One region of the Proteiniclasticum sp. genome, then DNA from elsewhere that is predicted to be linked to it. Evidence: predicted binding sites of a transcription regulator. Region 1 holds the regulator's gene; the other holds the start of a gene.

Region 1 (8,010 bases):
GATAAAAGCAAGATTGAGGATAAGGCTTCTTTCCGCCTTGCTCAAGGAAGTGGCTGAAAGTTTTTCCAAACTGATGTTAAAGGTTTTGAGCTCGCTGATATAGGCTTCGATCTCATCGGCTCTTTTAAGGGTTTCTTCTTTATTGTAGACTTCCATGGCCGGCTTTTCTAAAAATATATAACGATCTTTATCTAAAACTCTGTTCACCATATTCATAACACTCCCATTTCTTCACTGATTCTATTTTAGCATAGCTTCATTGAGGAAAAAGCGTTAATAGGAAAGAATAGATTTATTTTCCTTTTCTTAACAGATTATCCCGTAAATGGCTTAATAGAAGGGCTATAATGAAGTATACTGATAAAGAGTGTACAATATGAATACAGAGAAATCATTTTAGAGGAACTGAGGGTGTTAAATATGGAAGTTAAAGAATCAAGCAGAAAGAAATGGTTCGACCGGATCATCAGAGTGCTTATCATCGTTCTGGTATTTGTGGGGGTTGGCCTCTACATCTATGCAGAGGATTATTACAGGCCGTCGCTGACTGCAGAGGAAGCATTAACAGAAGGTGAGGGAATCGCCTATGAGGAAATCGGCGGAGATCTTGTGTTTACCCCCGAAAATCCTGAAGGCGGTGTGGTGATCTATCCGGGAGGAAGAGTTTCTGAGAGGGCCTACGGATATCTTGGTAGAAAGATCGCGTCCCTTGGCTATAAGACAGTAATCCTTAAAGCACCGTTTAAGCTGTCGATTCTCTCAAACTATGCAGCTGAGGATTACGTGGCAGATGATCAAATTCAGGACTGGGTCATTATCGGTCATTCTCTGGGTGGGGTATCCGCTTCAAGATATGTCAGCAGAAATCCCGAGAAAATAAGAGGGCTGATCCTTCTTGCAGCATATCCTGATGGAAGCACCGATCTTTCTGTGAGCACATTCAAGGTGTTCTCCCTAGTCGGAGATAAGGACCTCATCATTGATTACGATAAGCTGAGTGAAGCCCAGGAAAGGCTGCCCAAAACAACCTACGGACAGATCATCAGAGGAGGAAACCACTCAAGTTTTGCAAACTACGGTACTCAGGATGGAGACAGTCTGGCGGATATCGGCTATGAGGAGCAGCAGCAGTTTATCCTCGATGCCGTTGTCGAAGCCTTTAAATGATCGAGCAGAAGCATATTTAAGGGGACAGCAGTGACTTTTTTCATATAACCGATTCATGAAGCATAGGAATGATATCTTCAAAATAGGTTTGCATAATGAAAGAGGGACACTTAGGTGTCCTCTTTCATTATGCAAACCATTTCAGATCGCTGAAGAGTAAAGAAGTTTTTCACAATAATTTTATTTTCTAGTGAATATTATCCTTGATAGGCAACGCGAAACAGCAATTATATTGTTAGAGTGTTAAAAATTAACAACGTAATATAGATGTTTTTAACAGACTCATAAAATTGAAATCTTTGATAAAAATCTTTGACAAATATTAACACATGATCATATAATTTGTGGTATTATATTGTTAGAAATTTATTTAACGATGAGGTGCGAGGATGGATAAGAAAAAAGACATTTCCATGGCGGTTATCAAAAGATTACCAAAATACTACAGACACCTGGCTGAACTGCTGAGAAACGATGTTGACAGAGTTTCTTCTAAGGAACTTAGTGAGAAAATCGGATTCACCGCTTCACAGATCAGACAGGATTTCAACTGTTTCGGTGGTTTTGGACAGCAGGGTTATGGATACAACGTAAAAGAACTATATAATGAAATCTCAAATATCCTGGGACTGGATAAGAGATACTCAACAGTTATCATTGGAGCAGGTAACATCGGACAGGCCGTAGCAAACTACACCCGTTTCGACAAATTCGGATTTGATCTGAAGGCGATTTTCGATGTTAATCCTAAGCTCATCGGAATGAGAATCAAAGATGTTGAAATCAGCGACATCGATCAGATGGAGTCATTCCTTGCAGAAAACAAGATTGATATCGGTATTCTCTGCGTACCGCATGCTCAGGCACAGAAAGTGGCTGATGTACTTGTGGAAAACGGCGTAAAAGGCCTCTGGAACTTTGCTCCGCTGGATATCAATGTACCTGAAGATGTATCTGTTGAAAATGTACATTTAAGCGAAAGTCTGCTGACACTTGTCTATCTGATGAACGACCTGGACAAATAGTGAAGCGAAATCTTGGGGACCTTTAAAAAGGGTCCCCTTTATAGTGCTTAAAAGTCTCTGAGTTTTGTTGAAATGGAAGGGCATAATACGTATACTGTAAAGGTGAGATTTAGACTCACCATACAACAATATTGGGGGGAAAAAATGTATAGAATTATACGGAAAAAAGAGCTGGTAGAAAACATCTACCAGATGGATATTTTGGCTCCGCGTGTAGCCAAAGCTGCTCTGCCCGGGCAGTTTATCATAGTCAAAGTGGACGAACGGGGAGAAAGAGTGCCGCTGACCATATGCGACTATAACAGAGAAGAAGGATCCGTTTCCATCGTATTCCAGACACTGGGTGCATCCACTAAGAAGCTTGCACAGATGAGTGAAGGGGACGAAATCAGAGATTTCGTTGGTCCTCTTGGTAATCCTTCGGACATCGTGACAGATGATAAAGAGAATCTTTCCGGTAAGAAGATTGTCTTTATTGCAGGAGGTGTGGGGACAGCTCCTGTTTATCCGCAGGTGAAGATGCTGAAGGAAAAGGGAGTCGATGTGGATGTCATCATCGGTACCCGTTCAAAAGGAACGCTGATTTTTGAAGAAGAGTTCAAAGCGGTGGCGAAAAACCTCTATGTCTGTACGGATGACGGAAGCTACGGTTTCCACGGACTTGTTACCGACAAACTGAAAGAACTGATCGAAACAGAGAACAAAGAGTACAATATATGTGTGGCCATCGGTCCCATGATCATGATGAAATTCGTATCAAGGCTGACAAAATCCTATAACCTGCATACCGTTGTATCCCTTAACCCCATCATGGTGGATGGTACGGGAATGTGCGGTGCCTGCAGAGTGACTGTAGGAGACGAAGTGAAGTTCGCCTGTGTGGATGGACCTGAATTTGATGCTCATCTCATCAACTTTGATGAGGCCATGAGACGTCAGTCCATGTACAAAACTGTAGAAGGAAAAAAGATGATTGTAAAAGAACAGGCATCTGTACATAAGGACTCGGAATTATGTGATTTGGGGGAAATTCTACATGAAACGAAATAGAGTACCAGTAAGGGAACAGAGACCGGAAGAGAGAGTAAGAAATTTCAAGGAAGTGAGCTTCGGATACAATCATGAGGAGGCTCTGCTTGAAGCGGAAAGATGCCTTCAGTGCAGAAATCCGAGATGTGTACCGGGATGCCCTGTAGCCATAGATATTCCTAAATTCATTCAGGAACTGAAAAACGGGGATGTTAAAGCTGCAAGAGATACCATCGGCCGTGCAAGCAACCTTCCTGCTGTCTGCGGAAGAGTATGTCCTCAGGAAGAGCAGTGCGAAGGTTCCTGCATTGTGGGCATCAAGGGTGAACCGGTGAATATCGGTAAACTTGAAAGATTCGTTGCGGACTGGGCAATGGAGAACGGATATAAGAATACGGATAAGCTTCCGTCAAACGGCATCAAGATTGCCGTTGTGGGGAGCGGTCCTGCGGGTCTTACCTGTGCCGGAGATCTTGCAAAGCTCGGCTATGATGTGACGATTTTCGAAGCGCTTCACGAAGCGGGTGGTGTACTGGTTTATGGTATTCCTGAATTCAGACTGCCTAAAGAAACCGTCGTCAAGGAAGAAATCAGTCTCCTCAAGGAGCTGGGCGTGAAGATCGAAACCAACGTCATCGTCGGCCGTACAGTAACCATCGAAAGTCTCATCGAAGATGAAGGCTTCAAGGGAATATTCATCGGTTCAGGGGCGGGGCTACCCATGTTCATGGGCATCAAGGGTGAAAACGCCAACGGTGTCATGTCTGCCAACGAATATCTTACCCGTGCCAATCTCATGAAGGCTTTCAGGAGCGACTATGATACGCCGATCAGTCACGGAAAAAGAGTGGCTGTCGTGGGTGCGGGAAATGTGGCCATGGATGCCGCAAGAACAGCGGCAAGGCTGGGTGCGGAGTCCTTGATCGTCTACAGAAGATCGGAGAAGGAGATTCCTGCAAGAGCGGAAGAGGTTCATCATGCCATAGAAGAAGGGGTCATCATGAACCTGCTTACCAATCCCAAGGAAATCCTTGTGGATGAGAACGGATTTGTCAAAGGGATGATCTGTGTAAGAATGGAACTTGGTGAAGCTGATGCCTCAGGAAGAAGAAAACCTGTGGAAGTGACAGGAAGCGAATTTGTCATCGACTGCGACAGCGTGATCATGTCTCTCGGCACATCACCTAATCCGCTCATCGCCTCCACCACAAAAGGCATTGAAACCAACAGACGAGGGTGTATCATCATCAACGAAGATAACGGCGAAACCACCATACCAGGCATATTTGCTGGCGGAGATGCCGTCACAGGTTCCGCTACAGTGATTCTTGCCATGAGTGCCGGTAAAAAGGCTGCCTTCGGAATTCATGAGCACTTATCAGAGACGGAGAGCTTCCAATAGAGAAAAGAGGTAAACATGGACTATAAGGAAATTGAAGAAAGAGAGAATGGAATCCTTCTTAAAGGGGTAAAGAACTTTCATCCCAAGCACATTTTCGAATGCGGTCAGTGCTTCCGCTGGAACAGAATGGACAAAGAAGATGAAGAAAGATTTCAGGGTGTAGTCCATGGCAAAGTCATCAGAGCCTATTTAACCGGTCAGGATGTATTTCTTGAGAATGTGACCAGAGAGGAGTTTGAAGATTTCTTCAAAGAGTACTTTGACCTGAACAGGGATTACGATAAGATCAAACGGGTGCTCAGAAAAGATCCGCTCCTTAAAGAAGCTGTAGCTTTCGGGTATGGAATAAGGGTGCTGAATCAGGAGCCTTTCGAGACGCTGATTTCCTTTATTCTGTCCTCCAACAATCTGATCCCTAAGATCAAGGAAGGTATCCGAAAAATCAGCATGAACTACGGTGAAGAGATCATATATGAGGGAGAAACCCATTATGCGTTTCCTACGCCAAAGGAGCTCGCAGGAGCATCCGTTGAGGAGCTTAGGGCATTAGGTGTGGGGTATCGTGCCAAGTACATCTACGACACCGTACAGGCCATAAGAAGGGCCGAGCTGATTAGGGAGAGTGAAGGGATGAGAGACCTGTCAGACGAGGAGAAGCTCTTTCTGGAAGATGATCTTATATCCATTGCGGCACTGCCTCATGATCAGTGCCATAAAGCGCTCCAGAGGTATACAGGAGTGGGGGCAAAGGTTGCAGACTGCGTCATGCTTTTCTCCATGAAGAAGAAAGAGGCGTTCCCGGTGGATGTATGGGTGAAAAAAGCCATGGTCCATTTCTACGGAGCAGAAGGAGGCAATCTTAGCAGAATCAGAGCTTTCGGGCAGAAACAGTTTGGAGAGCTCTCCGGCATTGCCCAGCAGTATCTCTTCTACCATGCAAGAGAAAATAAGTTAAGGATCGATTAGACGGTGCCGACCAGGCATCAGGTTAACGATAAGAGAGAACAGATGAAAATTCCCTGCTGAAGATGTGTCTTCAGCAGGGAATTTTCTGTTCTGCATTTATATTTCCGTAAAGTTTTCTCTTCTTAGGATTTCCTCGATAACGGAAACGAAGCTTTCTTCAGCTCCCCAGGAGAATCTGAAAAATACACCCTGACCGCCTCCTGCACCGATGGCATCGACTTTGATGTCATGATCGGCATCGGTGACCACAACCGTAAGACTGGCTCTGTTGGATGAACGCATATAGTATTTTTCAAATACCAGAATGTGCATGTACAGATCACCTGTCTGACGGGTGATGGAATCCACGAGCTGAGTGCTCATTCCGCTGCTTTCCATCTCTCTTGTAATAAGTTCTGCGATGTCATTTCCATTTCCTTTTCCCTGCATGGATATTTTTGCCATAATCTGTCCCCACTCCTTTTCATGTCTCTATACGTTCATGTTAACATATCGGAAGATAGAGGATAGAGTAAATAATGATATTTAAGCAAGGTTTTAGAATTAAGACTAGATACCATGAAAAAGCCCTTCTTGCGAAAATCGCAGAAGGGCTTTTTAGGAGGAGTGGTTTCTGTTATTCGCTAGAGCCCGAGAACTATCCGGTCCTCAATGGTCTCAGCATTCTTCTTGAACATGGTGATGACGTCTTTCGTGTTGAGCGACGCTTTATCTTTCCCTTTCAGATCCTCGACAACTTTTCCCTCATGCATCATAAGAAGCCGATTTCCGAAGGAGAGCGCATGGTTCATGTTGTGGGTGACCATCAAGGCGGTAATCTCATTCTCACGAATCAGTCTGTCGGTGACACCCATGATGATTTCAGAGGTTCTTGGGTCAAGTGCTGCGGTATGTTCATCCAGAAGAAGGATCTTCGGTTTCTTCATGATGGCCATGAAGAGTGCGACAGCCTGTCTCTGTCCACCGGAAAGAAGACCGATTCTGGTATTGAGCTTAGTTTCCAGGCCTAGGCCTAGGGTTTCCAGCTGTTCCTTATAGAAGCCAGCTCTTTTCATATCTACAGCGCGTCTTAAACTGAAGCTCTGCCCTTTGGCATCGGAAAGAGACAGGTTCTCAAGAAGAGTCATGTTAGGCGATACGCTGAGTCTCGGATCCTGATGGACGCGGCCGATGAGACCTGCCCGTCTGTACGCTTTCATGGACGTGAGATTCACATGGTCTAGTATGATCTGACCTTCATCAAGCTCCAATGTACCGGCAATGAGATTAAGGAGAGTGGACTTGCCTGCTCCGTTGGAACCAAGAAGCGTGATGAAGTCCTTATGTTCCACCTTAAGTGAGAGACTGTCGATCACTTTATTCTCCAGTGGCGTTTCTTCGTTAAAGGTCTTGGACAAGTTCTGAAGAATCAGCATACATCTCACCTCCTTCTTTTGAACTCAGTTTCTTTCCCTGTTTCTTTTTTCTTCTGAAAGCACCCGATGTTATACCCATGGCAAGAATTACAGCCACTGCTGTTGCCAGTTTGAAGTCGTTCGGATCAAGTCCGAACCGAAGGACCAGGACCAGTATGCCTTTATAGAGCACTGCGCCTGAGATGGCAATACCGCTCATGGAAAAATTGAATTTTTTGAGCAGGGAGAAACCGATGATTACTGCAGCAAGTGCTGTCACTGCGCTGCCGGTACCCATACCGACATCGGAAAACCCCTGATACTGAGCAGTCATCGCGCCGGAAAGTCCGGCCAGAAAATTTGCGAGCATGAGACCCAGGATTTTGATCTTGTGACTGTCCGCACCAAGTGATGTGAGGATTTCTTCATTGTCGCCAGCAGCTCTTAGGAAAAATCCTGTTTTCGTTCTGAAGAACAGATCATATAGTATCTTCAGAAACACAACCACAGCGGTAAGAAGAAGAAGGGTGCTTAAGTCCTCTCCAAGTATCGTTACGGGTTTCAGATCGAATATGTTTTTTTCGTTAAATAGAGGGATGTTCGATTTACCCATGATCCTCAGATTCACAGAGTAGAGGCCGAACATCACGAGAATTCCGGCCATGAGGCCGTTGATGGAGAGCTTCTTATGGATGAGTCCAGTAATGAAGCCTCCAAGAGAAGCGATGAGCGCGGCTAAAAGGGTCGCTCCCCATGGATTCATGCCGCTGAGAATAAGTACTGCAGAGACTGCGGCACCTAAAGGGTATGTGCCGTCTACCGAAAGATCTGCAAAATCCATGATTTTATAGGTGATGTAGATACCCATGACAAGAACGGCAAAAAGCATGCCCTGTTCCAGAATACTGATGAGGATATTCATTACTTGCCGTTGCCAAAACTTTATAAAACTCTATAAAGCATGTTTTATTCCCTGTTCATCATACTCCATTTGGCCTGGGCTACTCTGGTTTTTATAGTACTCCGA
Region 2 (8,010 bases), on a different contig from region 1:
GAAAAAGCGCATATCATTACACTTGAAGATCCCGTAGAATATAAGTACTCACCCCATGTAGGGGTAGTGACACAAAGAGAGCTGGGGAAAGACTTTTCGGGCTTTGATCAGGGTATTCAGGATGCACTGAGACAGAGTCCTGATTATATCGTCATAGGAGAAATCAGGACACTCAATTCGCTTAAGGCAGCAGTGACTGCCGCAGAAGCCGGTCATGGTATAATCGGAACCATTCATTCCCTCGGTGCAGCACGTACCCTCACAAGAATGCTTTCAATGTTCAGTGAGCAGGAGAAGGAGTTCGTTCGTTATCAGCTGTCATCCAATCTTAATTTCATCCTGTCCCAGAAACTGGATTTCAGAGATAATAAAGCGCATCTTGATTATGAACTGATGATCAATGTCAATGCCATCGAAAACACGATTAGAGAGGGAAGGTTCAACCAGATCGATAATCTGATTCTCCTTGGAGAGATGCAAGGCATGAAGAGATTTAATACAAGATGAGAAATGAAAATGAGCCGGATTTTTCCGGCTCATTGTTAAGTTATTCTATTTTTTCAGCACTGATGCTGCAATGGCATCAGCAAGTTCATCAAGCATATTTTCCTGGTTGTCTTTCAGCCTTGATTTCATGTCGAATGTATTGCCGATGATTTCCATATTTTTCATGGAAGCGAATCTCTCGGTCATCAGTTTGTTTGCAGCGCTTGCCCAGCTGTGATTTCCGATGATGGAAACTTTACGGTTCTTGACTCCAAGGGCGATCATTTCATGAAGAAGATTGTCCATCGGATAATAGAGTCCCATGTTGTATGTCGGTGCTGCGGCTACCAGATGGCTGTATTTCCATATGTCGGAAATGATGTATGAAGGATGAGTTTTTGAGACATCATAAACTCTGATATCCTGAACTCCACGGTCTGCAAGCTTATTTGCGAGTGCATCAGCTGTATTAGCCGTATTGCCGTACATTGTACCGTAGAATATGACAACGCCTTCTTTTTCCGCCTCGTATCTGGACCATTTGTCATAAAGATCCAGAATGAGTTTAAGATCTTTTCTGAAAATAGGACCATGAAGTGAACAGATCATTTTGATATCATATGAACCGATCTTTTTGAATACAGACTGAACCTGTGCGCCGAACTTACCGACGATATTTGCATAGTATCTTCTGGCTTCTTCCAGATAAAGACCCTTATAATCCACTTCATCATCAAATATATTTCCAGTCAGTGCACCGAATGTTCCAAATGCATCTGCAGAGAAAAGAATACCAGTTGTGGTTTCGAAGTTCATCATGACTTCAGGCCAATGGACCATTGGAGCACAGATGAATTTCAGATTATGCTTTCCAAGACTGAGTTCATCGCCTTCACCTACAAGCATCTGGTTCTTTGTGATATCCATATTATAAAACTGTCCAAATAGCTGGAATGACTTGTTATTTCCAACTACCTTTACGTTGGGATATCTTCTGATGATATTTTCGATGTTTCCGCAATGATCAGGCTCCATATGATTGATGATGAGATAGTCGAGTTCTCTTCCCTGCATCAGATGTTCAATATTCTCAAGATACTGATCAGTGATCGCATCATCGACTGTATCAACTATAGCTGTCTTTTCATCCAGGATAAGATATGAGTTATATGAAACCCCATTAGTAAGCGGGAATAAGTTCTCGAACAGTTCCAGCCTCCTGTCATTTCCTCCTATCCAATAAATCTGGGGGGATATTTCTCGTACACTATACACTTTTCATGCCTCCTAATTTCTATTTATATAAGTAGTGTCTCATAACGAACATAATTTTCACTTAAAATGTTCCATAAATATCATAACGCATCGTGACAGATATCTCAATACATTGCAGAAAATTAATTGCGTACAATCAATTATTGTGGATATCAGGTGTAGATGTCCGGTAAAAAGTGAGGCACTTCGTCTGAGTGAAGTGCCTCATGGTTCTATTGAAAGGATTCATAGATGTAACCTAGATCATCTTCTTGCCGGTATAGGAGGTATGAAGAAGTTCATGGGCTTTATCACCGTAGGGCTCACCAAGATATTCTCTATACAGCTTCATGACCATTTCATTTTCATGGGATTTTCTTCTTGCTTTACCTGCATCTTCTCGGTATATGGCTTCCTGTCTTTTCCGGATGATGTCCATATTTCCATGATGGTAGGGCTGCCCACCACCACCTATACAGCCTCCGGGACAGGCCATAATTTCAATGGCATGAAAGTCCAGTTCACCGCTTCTGATTCCTTCAAGCATTTTTCTTGCATTACCAAGACCATGAGCGATACCGATCTTGAGATCCATGTCGTTGATTCGGACACTGGCCGAACGGATTCCCTCAAGCCCTCTAAGCTGTTTGAAGTCTACATCTTCGAGTTCTTCGTGGGTCAACCACTCATAAGCGGTACGTACTGCAGCTTCAATGACACCTCCAGTTGACCCGAATATCACGGAAGCGCCTGTGCTTTCGCCGAGAATCTGATCAAATTCGCTATCGGGAAGGGTTTTAAAATCAATGCCTGCTTCCTTAAGCATATATCCAAGCTCTCTTGTGGTGATTACCCAGTCCACATCATGAAGTTCTCCGATCCTGAGTTCTTCTCTCTGAACTTCGGCTTTCTTGGCGATACAGGGCATTACAGAAACAACCAGAATGTCTTCTGGGGCAATATTCATTTTCTCTGCATAGTAAGTTTTTATGATGGTTCCCATCATGATCTGCGGGGACTTGCATGTGGATGGAATATCGAGCATATCAGGAAACTGATACTCGAAAAATCTCACCCATGCAGGGCAGCAGCTGGTCAGAATGGGTAGCTTTCCACCATGCTGAATTCTATGGATCAGCTCTGATGCTTCTTCGATGATGGTCAGATCCGCTGCCCAGTCTGTGTCGAAAGCACCGTTGAAGCCCATACGGCGAAATACGCTGGCAAGCTGACCTGTAGTAATCGAACCTGGTTCCATATCGAACATTTCTCCAATGGCTACTCTTACGGCTGGAGCTACCTGAACCACAACGTGTTTGTCGTGTCTTAGAAGTGCAGACCAGACTTTGTGCATGTTATTGATCTCGGAAAGCGAACCGGTAGGACAGACCGCAACACACTGTCCGCAGAACGTGCAGGAGGTATCTGCCATATCAAGATTGAAGGCAGGACCGACGAATGTGTCGAATCCCCTTGAGTTAGCTGAAAGGATACCGCAGGTCTGAACTTCGTTACACATGGTTTCACAGCGTCTGCACATGATGCATTTATCGGGGTCCTTCACCAGGGCGAATGAACTTTTATCCAGTGGACGACTCATCTTCTCTCCGGTAAACGGAATGTCGTATATACCCAGTTTCTTTGCCAGAGCCTGAAGGTCACACTGAAGATTCTTTCTGCATGTCAGGCATTCCATAGGATGATTGGAAATGAGAAGCTCCAGATTCATTCTACGTGCCGAAACGGCTTTAAGGGAGTCTGTAACAATGTCCATTCCTTCAGTCACATATTCGGAGCAGGAAGGAGACAGAGCCTGCCTGCCGACAACTTCTACCATGCATACACGGCAGGATGCTGTACGGTTGACCATTCCGAATCCTTCGAGATTGAGATGACAGAGTGTCGGGATATCCGCATTGACAAGTTTCGCAGCCTCATGTATCGTCGTTCCTTTATCCACAACGAGATCCTGACCGTTGATTCGAACATTCACTTTTTCTTTTATCTCATTCATTCTTTTCACCTAAGCCTTTTTAATCGCATTGAACTTGCAGGCATCAAAGCAGGCACCACAGGAAATACAGATATTGAGATCGATGAAGTGGACCTGTTTGGGATGACCGGCGATACATCCTACCGGACATACTCTTCTGCATGCGGTGCACCCCACACAGTTTTCAGGAATGATGCTGTAGCGGAAGAGTCCTTTGCAGACTCCTGTGGGGCATTTCTTCTCTTCTACATGCATGCGGTACTCTTCTTCAAAGTATTTCATGGTGCTTAATACCGGGTTGGGCGCCGTCTGTCCAAGTCCGCAAAGAGCGGAATATCGGATGTTGCTGCCCAGGGAATCCAGCTGATCGAGTACGTTCTCGCCAGCTTTTCCGGTAGTGATGCCATCGAGAAGTTCATAAAGACGTTTGGTTCCGATTCGGCAAGGCGTGCACTTACCGCAGGACTCGTCCATGGTGAACTTGAGATAGAATTTTGCGATATCCACCATGCAGTTATCTTCATCCATAACGATCATACCGCCAGATCCCATCATTGTGCCCAATGCCCTCAGAGATTCATATTCGATTGGCGTGTCCAGATACTCTCCTGAGATCACACCTCCGGAAGGACCACCTGTCTGTACAGCCTTGAACTTCTTATTCCCGCTGATTCCCCCTCCGATATCATAAATAATCTCTCTGAGTGTAGTACCCATAGGCACTTCAACCAGACCAACATTTTTGACTTTACCGACAAGTGCGAATACCTTTGTTCCTTTTGAACGTCCAACACCGATATTTGAGAACCACTCTGCACCTTTACTGAAAATTTCCGGAATGTTTGCCAGGGTTTCGACGTTGTTTACTGTAGTAGGCTTACCGTGATAGCCTTCTTCGGATGGATAAGGCGGTTTCTTAGTTGGCTCCCCACGCTTTCCTTCAACAGAATGAATGAGTGCAGTCTCCTCACCACAGACGAATGCACCGGCACCAAGCCGGATTTCAACATCAAAATTAAAACCGCTTCCGAAAATATCTTTACCGAGAAAACCGTATTCCCGTGCCTGCAGGATGGCATTATTGAGCCTTTCGATTGCCAGAGGATATTCAGCTCGTATATAGACGATTCCATGATTTGCTCCGGTTGCGTATCCTCCGATGATCATTCCTTCAAGTACACTGTGAGGATCACCTTCAAGAACAGATCTGTCCATGTATGCGCCAGGATCGCCTTCATCGGCATTGCAGATCATATATTTTTCAGGATTTTTCTGATCATAGGTCGCCTGCCACTTAATACCGGTAGGAAAACCGCCACCGCCTCGTCCTCTCAGACCACTCTGTTTCAGGGTATCGATGACCTCTTGAGGCGTATCGGTCATCAGAATATCGGAAAGGGCTTCATAGCCGTCAAAAGCGATATATTGTCTGATGTCTTCCGGGTCCAGATTACCGCAGTTTCTAAGGGCGATTCTGAACTGTCTTTTTTTCGCGCCAGGCGGGTCAGTATGGTTGAAACTCATCTGGACAACTTTGTCTTTGACGATCTCATGTTTGACGACATGTTCCAGAATGATCCTGCGTGCAGATTCAGGGTCTACATAACCGTAATAGACAGGTGCATGACCTGGTACATTGACCTGCACTGTAGGCTCGCAGTAGCAGGAACCGACACAGCCGACCTTGATGAGATCTACATAATCGATGTTCAATTCAGTTATTGTCTTTTCAAGGATGTCATAAATTTCTTTGCCGCCTGCCGCAATCCCGCACGTGGCAAGGCCTACCATTAGTTCGGTGCGCCTGCTCTTTCCGCCTCCGGTCAGACGCAGAAGTCTGATGTCCTTATATTGATTCTTTATTCTTATCAGCTCTTCCTTACTTCTAATCATCTCACTCACACACCTTTATAGGTAATAAGAACTGTTTTCACATTCTCATCGTTCATATGCCCGTAAACCTTATCGTCCACCATTATGGCAGGTGCGAGTCCGCAGGCGCCGATACATCGGATTTCTTTCAAGGTGAATTGATCATCTTTCGTAGTTTCATCGACCTTTACTTTGAGTTCTTTCATCAGAGCATCTCTGACCTGTTCAGCACCCTTGACGAAGCATGCGGTACCCATACAGATACTTACTGTATGATCACCACGCTTAGTCTGTGTAAAGTAGGAATAGAAGGAGACGACACCATAAACATTCGCTGCAGGTATATTGATCCTTCGGGCAATATAGAGCTGTAGTTCAGGGGGGAGATATCCGAACAGGTGCTGAGCACGGTGCAGGATATGAATCAGCATACCTTCTTTGTCTTCCATGCTGTCGATGTATGCATCAAGCTTGGACAATCTATCTTTAGACAAGGCATCATCTTCTAAAAGATTAAAGTCGGTTTCCATTGATACACCTCCAAATTCGAATGAGAAAGGATTTGTTAATTCAGTTTTAACAGTAAGAATATTTATTGTCAATAATATGTCAGATAATTGCAAAAATGAAGGAATTATGACTTTTATTTATTGAATTTCCATTAAAATAGCCTAGTGAATATAATCTGAGGGTGCTGAATTCATGCTTTTAACACATGTATGACATCAATATGATTCTGTTTCAGTTAAATTTCACATTTATTTGTAAAGGTGTTGAAAAGAGTTCATTTATATTGAGATTCATGGTATAATCATAATTTGTGTGAAAGAATTAAGATAATATGGAGTGAATAATAAAATGTTAAATGTAAGTAATGTAAGTCTTCGTTTTGGAGGGAGAAAACTCTTCGACGATGTCAATATTAAGTTCACGTCAGGTAACTGCTATGGCGTTATCGGTGCGAATGGAGCGGGTAAATCAACATTTCTCAAGATTCTATCTGGTGAAATAGAACCGAATACTGGCGATGTGTTTCTAGGAAAGGATATGAGAATGTCTGTGCTTAAGCAGGATCATTTTCAGTTTGATAACGACAAAGTTATCGATACCGTTATCCGTGGAAATGAAAGACTTTATGAGATTATGAAAGAAAAGGATGAAATCTACAGCAAGGAAGATTTCACCGATGAAGACGGAATCAAAGCATCTGTTCTGGAAGGCGAGTTTGCTGACCTTAACGGATGGGAAGCAGAGTCAGAAGCGGCTTCACTGCTTCTTGGACTGGGTCTTGGTACAGACAGACATGAAAAGATCCTGAGCGAACTTGAAAGTGGAGATAAGGTGAAAGTTCTTCTTGCGCAGGCATTATTCGGTAAGCCTGAAGTGCTTATACTTGATGAGCCTACAAATGACCTTGATCTGCCTTCAATTACCTGGCTTGAAAATTATCTGGCAGACTTTGAAGGAACCGTCATCGTTGTATCCCATGACAGACATTTCCTGAATATGATCTGTACACACATCTGTGACGTGGACTTCGGTAAAATCAGAATCTACATGGGAAATTATGACTTCTGGTATGAATCCAGTCAGCTGATGACACAGCTGATGAAAGATTCAAACAAGAAGAAGGAAGAAAAAATCAGAGACCTTCAGAATTTTATCACCAGATTCTCCGCTAATGCCTCAAAGTCCAAGCAGGCGACTTCAAGGAAGAAACTGCTGGATAAGATTTCACTTGACGACATCGCGGTATCCAACAGAAGGTATCCTTTTGTCGGGTTCAAGCCTGAGAGAGAAGTCGGAAATGATATTCTTATTGTGGAGAATCTCACAAAGTCCATTGATGGAGTAAAGGTGCTGGATAATGTATCATTTATCGTAGGCAGAGATGACAAGATCGCGTTTACTGGAAATGATATCTCGGTGAGTACTTTATTTAAAATACTTGCAGGTGAGATTGAAGCTGATTCCGGCTGTTTCCGCTACGGTGTAACCATCACTAAGGGGTACTTCCCAAGAGACAACGGTTCTTACTTCAATGAAGTCAATCTGAATCTTGTTGACTGGATGAGACAGTATTCAGAAGAAAAGAGTGAAACCTATCTCCGTGGATTCCTTGGAAGAATGCTCTTCTCGGGCGAAGAAGCTTTGAAAGAAGCGAATGTCCTATCCGGTGGTGAAAGAGTAAGATGTATGCTTTCAAAGCTCATGCTTTCTACTGCAAATCTTCTTATTGTAGATCAGCCTACAAACCATCTGGACCTGGAGTCCATTACAGCTGTCAATAATGGTCTTATCGATTTCAAGGGTGTACTGCTGTTCTCATGTCACGATCATCAGTTCAATCAGACGGTGGCTAATCGTGTAATTGAAGTTACACCAGAGAGTTTCTACGATAAGCT

What was found. Region 1 encodes Rex, which represses fermentation and respiration genes when NADH is low (regulators of the CRP and FNR family bind a similar motif). Its sites were predicted from a motif close to ATTGTTAANNNNTTAACAAT; they were not measured.
Region 2: RTX25_RS13800 (NAD(P)H-dependent oxidoreductase subunit E) is a predicted target of Rex. The motif match lies at 6,200-6,219, and genes of this name have one in related genera.

Annotation. Positions count from the first base shown of each region.
Region 1 covers NZ_DAMBTF010000034.1:8,851-16,860, forward strand. The annotation lists gene RTX25_RS13460 (hypothetical protein) at 1-210, opposite strand, end outside; gene RTX25_RS13465 (alpha/beta fold hydrolase) at 421-1,167, shown strand; gene RTX25_RS13470 (redox-sensing transcriptional repressor Rex) at 1,557-2,192, shown strand; gene RTX25_RS13475 (sulfide/dihydroorotate dehydrogenase-like FAD/NAD-binding protein) at 2,337-3,242, shown strand; gene gltA (NADPH-dependent glutamate synthase) at 3,229-4,623, shown strand; gene RTX25_RS13485 (DNA glycosylase) at 4,639-5,589, shown strand; gene RTX25_RS13490 (DUF6054 family protein) at 5,686-6,033, opposite strand; gene RTX25_RS13495 (ATP-binding cassette domain-containing protein) at 6,213-7,004, opposite strand; gene RTX25_RS13500 (ABC transporter permease subunit) at 6,970-7,905, opposite strand.
Region 2 covers NZ_DAMBTF010000038.1:7,548-15,557, forward strand. The annotation lists gene RTX25_RS13780 (ATPase, T2SS/T4P/T4SS family) at 1-507, shown strand, start outside; gene RTX25_RS13785 (FprA family A-type flavoprotein) at 553-1,761, opposite strand; gene RTX25_RS13790 (NADH-dependent [FeFe] hydrogenase, group A6) at 2,000-3,754, opposite strand; gene RTX25_RS13795 (NADH-quinone oxidoreductase subunit NuoF) at 3,764-5,626, opposite strand; gene RTX25_RS13800 (NAD(P)H-dependent oxidoreductase subunit E) at 5,632-6,135, opposite strand; gene RTX25_RS13805 (ATP-binding cassette domain-containing protein) at 6,464-8,010, shown strand, end outside.